Regions from separate parts of the Serpentinimonas maccroryi genome, predicted to be linked through region 1. Evidence: predicted binding sites of a transcription regulator. Region 1 holds the regulator's gene; the other holds the start of a gene.
The links. The regulator FNR, encoded in region 1, switches genes on or off when oxygen is low (the NO sensors DNR and NnrR bind a similar motif). The targets are predictions, from matches to a motif close to TTGATNNNNATCAA.
Positions count from the first base shown of each region.

Region 1 (4,704 bases):
CGGGGTCAGCCGTGAATCTTATGTCTTATACAAGACAAAAAAATAGCCATTTAAAAACAATGTACTACCGGCCGCATTTTGCATTAAGAAACGACTTTTCTTATGGTAAAAAAATTATTGCAGCGCAGCAACGTGACATTTTGCATTATGAAACTATGCAATCGGTATGCAAAAACGCCACTGGCTCGTCGCACCACAAACCCGTGGGGTGCGCGATGCCCATCCACAGCGCCGCGCTCGAGACCAGCACCAGCGCCAGACCCGCCAGCCGGATGCCCCAGCCGCCGCTGCGCGCGTCTTTGAGCTTGAGCAGCAGCCACGGCGCTGCCGTGAGCGAGACCATGGTGCCCAGCGCAAAAGCGGCCATGATGGCGGCGCCGTTGACCACGCTGGCCGACAGCGAGGCCACCAGCAGCGCCGAATACAACAGCCCGCAGGGCATGAGCGCCCAGCCCACGCCCAGCACCGCCGGCGCTTTGGGGCCGAGCCGGTTCATGAGCGGGCGCGCACGCCGCCACACCCCTTGGGCCCAGCCCTCGATGAAGGCCGGCTGGCGCGCCTGCAACAGCAGCACCAGCCCCAGCAGCAGCGCCGCCACGTGCATCAGCGTCCAGAGCGGGCGGATGATGGCGGTGTGCTGCCCCATCCAAGCCAAGCCCTGCACGGTGCCAGCGGCCAGCGCGCCCAGCAGCGCGTAGCCTATCAGGCGGCTGAACTGGAAGGTGAGCAAAGCGCGCACGCGCCGCGGCTCGCCGGCGTGGGCAATGCCGGCGCAGGCCGCGCCGCACATGGCGATGCAGTGCGGGCCGCCCACCAGCCCCATCACCAGTGCCGAAAGCAGCATCGATTCAAACATGGGCCGACTCTAGCAGCTTGGCAGCGGCGTTGCAGCGATCAAATGATTTTGGAGAAGCGCGCCCGGTCGCGGTCTTGCTGCAGGTGCTTGTCGAACTGCATGGCGATGGCGCGCACCAAGTACCAGCCGGTGTCGCTGACTTCTATGCTGCCCGCGCTCAGGCGCAGCAAACCCATCGCTTCGAACTCGCGCAAGCGCTCCAGCTCGGGTTCAAAATAGCTTTTGAACTCGATCAGGTGCGCCAGACCGACAGCCTCGAAATCCACCCGCCCCTGACACATCAGCGCCATGATCACGGCGCGACGCAGCAGGTCGTCGCGGCTCAGCGCCAGCCCACGCACGATCGGCAGCCGCCCTTGGTCGAGGTGGTCGTAGTACTCTTCGAGCGTCTTGGCGTTCTGGCTGTAGGTGGCCCCGATGCGGCCGATGGCCGAGACCCCGAGGGCGATCAAATCGCAGTCGGGCTGCGTGCTGTAGCCCTGAAAATTGCGGTGCAGCCGCCCCTGGCGCTTGGCCACCGCCAAGGCATCGGTGGGCAGCGCGAAGTGGTCCATGCCCACATAGACGTAACCCGCTTGGTTGAAGATCTCGAGCGAGATCGAGAGCATGGCCAACTTGTCGGCTGCCGGTGGCAGTTCGGCGGCCACGATGCGCCGCTGCGGCTTGAAGCGTGCCGGCAAATGCGCGTAGGCGTAGAGCGCAATGCGGTCTGGGCGCAGCTCGCGCACGCGCTCCAGCGTGTGGCGAAACGACTCGGGCGTTTGCTGCGGCAGGCCGTAGATCAGATCGACGTTGACGGATTCGAAGCCGATGCGCCGCGACGCCGCCACCAAGTCGAACACCTGCTCGGCGGGCTGGATGCGGTGCACGGCCTTTTGCACCGTGGGGTCAAAATCCTGCACGCCAAAACTCAGGCGGTTGAAACCCAGGCGGTGCAGGTGCTCCAGCCGCGCAGGGGTCACGGTGCGCGGATCGACCTCGATCGAATACTCGCCCCCCGGCACCAGCTTGAAGTGGCGCTGCACCATCGCCACCAGATCGCTGAGCTCCTCGTCCGACATGAAGGTCGGGGTGCCGCCGCCGAGGTGCATCTGCGACACGCTGTGGCCCGAGCCCAGATGGCGGCACTGCAACTCGAGCTCGCGCGTGAGGTAGCGCAGGTACTCGGCCGACTTGCTGTGGTGCTTGGTGATGACCTTGTTGCACGCGCAGTAGTAGCACAGCGAATCGCAAAACGGGATGTGGACATAGATCGACAGTGGCAAGGCCAGCGAGCCGGCATGGCGCTGGCGCAAAGCCTGCACATAGTCTTGCTCGCCAAAGGCTTCGACGAAGCGGTCGGCGGTCGGGTATGAGGTGTAACGGGGGCCGGGCACGTCAAAACGCCGCAGCAACCCCTCGTCGATGACAGGTTTCACTAAAATTTCTCCTGGTGCGAGAATATGCACCGAACATCCCCCCTCACCCTTGACCTGAGTCAAGTCGAGCCCATTTTTTGTTTTCTTTGACGCGCGCCCCACACGGCAGCACATGGGTTAAGCTTCGCGCACTATTTGGCCGCGCTTACATGGATATTCAGAGCATCAAAGTCGCCTGTTCAGGCTGCAATCTGCGCGAGTTGTGCTTGCCTATGGGGCTCAAACCGCAAGAGCTGGAGCATCTCGATCAGATCATATCGAATCGGCGCCGCATCAAACGCGGAGCGTCCCTGTTCAGCGCGGGCGAAGCCTTCACCGCACTGTACGCGGTGCGCTCGGGTTTTTTCAAGACCTGCATCACCAGCGCCGACGGGCGCGACCAAGTCACCGGTTTTCAGATGATGGGCGAGATCATCGGCATGGACGGCATCGTGCACGACCAGCACGCCTGCGACGCGATCGCGCTCGAAGACGCCGAGGTCTGTGTGCTGCCCTTTGACCGCATCGAGCAACTGTCGCGCGAGTTCAGCGCCTTGCAGCACCATGTGCACAAGATCATGAGCCGCGAGATCGTGCGCGACCAGGGCGTGATGCTGCTGCTGGGCACCATGCGCGCCGAGGAGCGGCTGGCGGCCTTTTTGCTCAATTTGGTGCAGCGGCTGCACGCGCGCGGGTTTTCGCAGTCTGAACTGGTGCTGCGCATGACGCGCGAAGAGATCGGCAGCTACCTGGGCATGAAGCTCGAGACCGTGAGCCGCACCTTTTCGCGCTTCATGGAAGACGGCATCATCGACGTGCGCCAGCGCTACGTGCTGATCAAAGACACGCAGGCGCTGGAGCGGCTGGTGAACCCGCCGATGCGCAACTAGGGGCCTAGGCTCTGCTCGTGTGCCACGAGGCGCCGCTTTGCAGGGCACCCTACTGCCGTGGCGGCGGGACCTCGGGGCTGGCAGCGTGGTTGCGCGCTTCGCGTGCCGGGCGCAGGCTAGCCAAGTAGGTGGCGCGCTGTTCGGGCGTCATCATCTGCAAACGGCGTTGATCAGCTGGCACCATGGGCGCATTGCGGTCCAGCACCGGGTCGCGGTTTTTGACGGCGGTGACGACCAAGGCGAGCGACAGCGCAATCGATGCAGCCGGCAGACCAAACACCAACCACGTGTAAGGCTCACGGTACCAAGGGGCAGGCTTGGTCGGGGCTGGGGCGGCTTGGGCAGTGCTCATGGTATTTGAGTGTAGGTCTGGAGGCTAAAAGTTCAGGCGCAGGCACAAAAAACCTGTGTGGCTGCAACGGTGTTCATTGACGCGGCATCATAAAGACCGAGTCTTGGCGCACCGTCATGGGTTCGGCACCCAAAGATTGCACCTCGAAGTGGATCGGGTGCATGCCCGGCGCGCTGCTGCCCGGCGGCACACGAACCGTCACCGCCAGCGCCCGCGCACCCGTAGGCGCGAGGGAGAATTCGGTCTCGGAGATCACTTGCAAACCCGGCAAACCGTGCACCACCAGACGCAAGGGTTGCTCTTGCTCGGTGGCGTTGAGCATGCGCAGCGTGTAAACGTTTTCCACGTAGCCTTGTTGCACCACACGCGACAAAATGGTCGAGTCGCGGATGACGTCGAGCTTGAGCGGTGTGCGCAGGTACAAACTGGTGAACAGCGCCACGGTGATGAGCAGCAAAATGGCACCGTAGGCCAAAACCCGCGGCCGCAGCACGCGGCGCCACATCTGGGCCGAGGTCCAGCCCTGCTCGAGCCCGTTTTGCGTGGTGAAGCGCACCAAGCCCTTGGGGTAACCGACCTTGTCCATGACTTGATCGCAGACGTCGGCGCAGGAGCCGCAACCTATGCATTCGTACTGCAAGCCCTTGCGGATGTCGATGCCGGTGGGGCAAACCTGAACGCAGAGCGAACAATCGACGCACGAGCCCAATTTGAGCAGCGACAGATCGGCTTGGCGCGAGCGGCGGCCACGCGGCTCACCGCGCTGCGCATCGTAGGTCACGACCAGGGTGTCGCGGTCGAACATCGCGCTCTGGAAACGCGCGTAGGGGCACATGTGCTTGCACACCAGTTCGCGCATGTAGCCGGCGTTGCCGTAGGTGGCAAAGCCATAAAACAAAATCCAGAAGCTTTGCCAAGGCCCGAGCTCGGCCTGCCAGACCGCCAGCCAGAGCTGTTCGATGGGGGTGAAGTAACCCACAAAGGTAAAGCCGGTCCACAAGCCAAAGGCGATCCATAGCAGTTGCTTGAGGGTTTTTTTGCCGTATTTCTCCAGCGTATGGCCGGATTGATCGAGCCGCATGCGGGCCGTGCGGTCGCCTTCGACCAGCTTTTCCATCCACAGATAAATTTCGGTGTAAACCGTCTGCGGGCAAGCAAAACCGCACCACAGGCGTCCGGCCACGGCCGTAAACAGGAACAAGGCCAGGG
Region 1 covers NZ_AP014569.1:1,305,532-1,310,235, forward strand. Annotated here, with positions in the region: gene SMCB_RS06015 (sulfite exporter TauE/SafE family protein) at 146-856, opposite strand; gene hemN (oxygen-independent coproporphyrinogen III oxidase) at 895-2,274, opposite strand; gene fnr (fumarate/nitrate reduction transcriptional regulator Fnr) at 2,424-3,143, shown strand; gene SMCB_RS06030 (hypothetical protein) at 3,193-3,495, opposite strand; gene ccoG (cytochrome c oxidase accessory protein CcoG) at 3,569-4,704, opposite strand, start outside.

Region 2 (4,704 bases), 330 kb from region 1:
CCCACTCGGGCTTGGCCTCGGGTGCCAGCTTGGGCTGGTAGGGCTGCTCAAAGAACGGGTCGGCGGCCGGTCGCGCTGCCCGCTGCAGGCGCAGGGTGCGCACCTCGCTGCTGCCACGCGGGTCGTGCCAGAGGCGCTGGCCGTCGTTGATGCGGCCCGGCTCGCCACCGAAGCGGCGCCGGTCAGATTCGAGCTCCAGCGGCTCGATTTCGATCTTTTTTCCGAGCAGTTTTTCGATGTCGGCCAGCGACTTGGCATCGCGCCCACTGACAAAAGAAAAAGACTGCCCAGACGACCCAGCACGACCCGTGCGGCCAATGCGGTGCACGTAGTCTTCGGCGTTGAAGGGGATGTCGAAGTTGAACACCGCCGGCACGTCTTTGATGTCCAGCCCGCGTGCCGCCACATCGGTGCACACCAGCAGCTGCACCGCGCCGCTTTTGAAGGCCTCGAGCGCTTTGAGGCGCTCGTCTTGGCTCTTGTCGCCGTGCAGCGCCGTGGTCACGAAGCCGTCGCGCTCGAGTGTGCGCGCCAGCCGGGCACAGCCGAGCTTGCTGTTGACGAACACAAACGATTGGCCGATCTCGCGCTCGCGCAGCACCTGTTTGAGCGCCTGCAGCTTGTCGTTTTCTTCGATGCGGTAAAAGCGCTGCTCGATGGTGGCAGCGGTGGCGTTGGAGCGCGCGACCTCGATGGTCACCGGGTCTTGCAGGTAGCTCGAGGCCAAGCGCTTGATTTCGGTCGAGAAAGTGGCCGAGAACAACAAGGTGGTGCGCTGCTTGGGCAAATACGACAGGATGCGCTGCAAGTCGGGTAAAAAGCCGATGTCGAGCATGCGGTCGGCTTCGTCGAGCACCACGTATTCCACTTGGTTGAGCACGCAGTTTTTGGCCTCGATGTGGTCCAGCAGCCGCCCCGGCGTGGCCACCAGCACCTCGACGCCGCGCTTGAGTTCGGCGGTTTGCGGCTTCATGTCCATGCCACCAAACACCACCGTGCTGCGCAGATCGGTGTATTTGGCGTAGAGCTCAATCTGTTGCGCCACCTGCACCGCCAGCTCGCGCGTGGGCAGCAGCACCAGTGCGCGCACCGGGTGCCGCGCCGGCGACGTGGAGGCGCTGGCATGCTTGAGCAAGCGCTGCAGCAGCGGCAAGGAGAAGGCCGCCGTTTTACCGGTGCCGGTCTGGGCGGCGCCCATCACGTCGCGGCCTTGCAGCACCACCGGAATGGCCTGCGCCTGGATCGGCGTCATGGATGTGAAGCCGAGTTCGGCTACGGCACGGGCCAGCGGCTCGGCCAGCGAGAGTTCAGAAAAAGCAGGATTCATCTAAGGCGGATTGTCGCACCACATCGTGACAAAGCAAGAAACGCAAACGGGCGAGCTGTTGCGCGGCCGCAACGCGATAGGACGATCAATCCCAACCCAACCGGCACTGAGCCGCGCCAGAGAAGGGGCTCAAGAAAACGGCGGCTCGGCTCAAACGGCGTACGAAGGCGCCTGCGCGCTGGTCGGGCGGCCCTGGAAGTCGGTCCAGCAGCGCTGGGTGAAGTCGTAGAGCTTGCACTTGCGCGCGGTCTCGAAGTACCAGCGCCAGCTGAACTGCTGCACGATGATGCGCCCGGGCAGCATGTCTTCGAGCTTTTGCTGCGCCTCTTTGAGCTTGTACAGCGGCACGCTCATGTCCACATGGTGCGCGGTGTGCTCCATGATGTGGTGCACCAACGCACCGATTTGGTAGGGAAACTTCAGGTGCACGGTGGTTGAAACGAAGGGTGCGGCCTTGGCCCAGAGGTGTTTGTCGTCGTGCCACTGCACGCTGGTGTGGGTGTGGTGCACATAGACCACGAAGCCGATCATGGCGTTCCAAAACAGGAACGGCACCACGAAACCCATGACGACCAGCAGCCACACCGCCTGCCCGGTGGCCAGCGCCGCCCACACGAGGCCGGCGATCCACAGCAGCGCCACCGCCGAGACGAAGACCCCATCCCAAATGAACTCGCGCCGCTGCGTGCCCATGTAGGTTTTGCGCGGGAAAAACATGCGCAGCCACCACATTTCGATCAGGTAGTACAGCGCCGGGCCCCAGCCGCTGCGGTAGATGCGCTCGAGGGCGCGGCGGCCAGGCGAGAGCGCTTCGAACTCGGCTTTGGTCAGCGGCGCCCAGACGAAATCGACGCCCTTGAGGTTGGTGTAGCCATGGTGCACCACGTTGTGACCCACCTCCCACAGGCTGTAGGGGGTGAGCGAGGGGATCATGGCGATGCGCCCCAGCACCCGGTTCAGGCCGCGGTGCGGGGTGTAGCTCTGGTGGCAGGCATCGTGCCCGATGATGAACAGGCGCCCGATCACGAAACCCGCCGCCAGCGCGCACAGCAGCTTGGCCCACCAAGCCTGGAGCAAAATGGTGCCGGCGATCAGGGCAGCAAAAATGGCCCAATCGAGCACCAGCAGCGCCACCGCGATGGCGGTGCGGCGCTCGGCCAACGGCGTGATCCAGCCGCGGATGACCTTGCGGTGTGGCAGCGGAGCCCCGGCAGGAACCGGGCGCTCAGGGGCAGCAGAGGCTGCGGCTGGGTGCGGCTGCACGCCGCTCAAGGGGTCTGGTGTGGTGTGCATCGAGGACAGCAAGGGATAAAAATGTCAGCACGCAGGCCGTGCCAGACACATTTGCAGGCAGTCAAAAACTGCACCAGAATATTCTATCCTGCCCGCCCTTACAGCAGCTTGACCGCGATCAAAGACTGCAAAAAACAGCAGTCTATTCCTAGCCCCAAGCGGCGGCAGACGTCTATAATGCAGGGTTTTGCTGGCAACATCCACAAACAACCCAAGGAACCCACACATGGCCACCAAGCCGAAGAAAAAGAACCCCCGTCTGGCCTCAGGCCGCAAACGCGCGCGCCAGGACGTCAAACTCAACGCCGCCAACACCTCGCTGCGCTCCCAGTACCGCACCGCCGTCAAGAAGGTCGAAAAGGCCGTGCTGGCCGGCGACACGACCCAAGCCAGCGCGCTCTTTGCCCAGATGCAAAGCGTGGTGGACACGGTCGCCGACAAAGGCATTTTCCACAAAAACAAGGCCGCTCGCGACAAGAGCCGCCTGTCGGCCAAGGTCAAGGCCCTAGCCACCAGCGCCGCAGCGGCCTGAGCACCAGCCAGACCGACCGCCCAGGCTCGGGGGCTGCTTAACCCCCGCACAGCCTGCCGTTTGAACCGGGTGCGCTGCCAGCAAATCCCGATCTCAAAAATATAAACCGCCTCTCGGGGCGGTTTGTTGTTTTTGAACGAGCCTGCTCACCATAAGCCAACAGCGCTGAAGCACTCAAAACCAAGCTTATGGGGTTGAAGCACCTGGTGCAGGGTTGATCGAACCCCCATCGGGAAGCAAACACGCCTCCACCACCTCCAGCTCGTTGTCGCGTGCGAAACCGATCACGAAGTCCCAAGCCATGGGATCGTAGTCGCGCAAGGCGGTGTTGAGCACCACGCACTTGACGCCGTTGATCACCTTCGGATTGCACCAAGGCGAGTAGCCCAAGTGCGCACCCGGCATCCGCCCTGCTGGGTGAAAAGGGCTCATCACCCCGGACAAGCGCTCGGCCCAGTCGCTGGGGCGAAAGGGTTTGCCGCTGCGGGTGCGGCCCTGAATGAAGACTTCATTGGCGCTCGGGGAGACCATGGGGGTTCAGGCCTTAAAGGGTGGCTCGCCAGCGGCCGCCGAGGATCGCTCGCTGCACATGGTGAACCGGTAGAGACCGATGGGTGGATAAAGTATTCTATCTTATAGAAGACTTGCGCGCGGCTTCCCCGCCCCCGCCCCTCGAGCTGCGCCTACAATGTTCGCTTTAACCCTTGGCGGCGCCGAGGGTCAGACATCGCCCTTCTCCCTTCCCATCACCCACTTTTCGATCAGGACTCGATCCATGCTGCCAGCCGCCCCGGTGCAACCGCACGTCATGAACACCTACGGGCGCTTGCCGATCGAGCTCTCGCACGGCAAGGGTTGCCGCGTCTGGGACGTGCACGGCAAGGCCTACCTCGATGCGCTGGGCGGCATTGCCGTCAATACGCTCGGGCACGCGCACCCCAAGCTGGTGCCAGCCTTGCAAGAGCAGATCGGCACCCTGATGCACATCAGCAACTACTACCACCACCGCTACACCGAACAACTGGCGCAGCTGCTGGTCGAGCGCTCTGGTTTGAGCAATGTGTTTTTCTGCTCCAGCGGGCTCGAGGCCAACGAGGCCGCGCTCAAGCTGGCGCGCAAGTTTGGCCATAACAAAGGCATCGCACGGCCCGAGGTCGTGGTCTATGAAAAGGCTTTTCATGGACGCTCCATCGCCACGTTGAGCGCCACCGGCAACCCCAAGGTGCAGGCCGGCTTTGAACCGCTGGTCGAGGGCTTCATCCGCGTGCCGCTCAACGACGCCGAGGCCATCCGCCGCGCCACCGCTGGCAACCCGAACGTGGTGGCGGTGTTCCTCGAGGCCATTCAGGGCGAAGGCGGTGTGCACCCGGCCAGCGCCGACTACCTGCAGCAGGTGCGCGCCCTGTGCGACGCCAACGACTGGCTGCTGATGATCGACGAAGTGCAGTGCGGCATGGGGCGCACCGGCAAGTGGTTTGCGCACCAGTGGGCCGGCATATTGCCCGACGTCATGCCGCTGGCCAAGGGGTTGGGCTCGGGGGTGCCGATCGGC
Region 2 covers NZ_AP014569.1:1,635,074-1,639,777, forward strand. Annotated here, with positions in the region: gene SMCB_RS07510 (DEAD/DEAH box helicase) at 1-1,327, opposite strand, end outside; gene SMCB_RS07515 (fatty acid desaturase) at 1,478-2,620, opposite strand; gene rpsT (30S ribosomal protein S20) at 2,847-3,152, shown strand; gene SMCB_RS07525 (DUF3579 domain-containing protein) at 3,339-3,683, opposite strand; gene SMCB_RS07530 (aspartate aminotransferase family protein) at 3,928-4,704, shown strand, end outside.
Region 2: the regulator FNR is predicted to act here: its motif matches at 2,729-2,742, upstream of SMCB_RS07515 (fatty acid desaturase).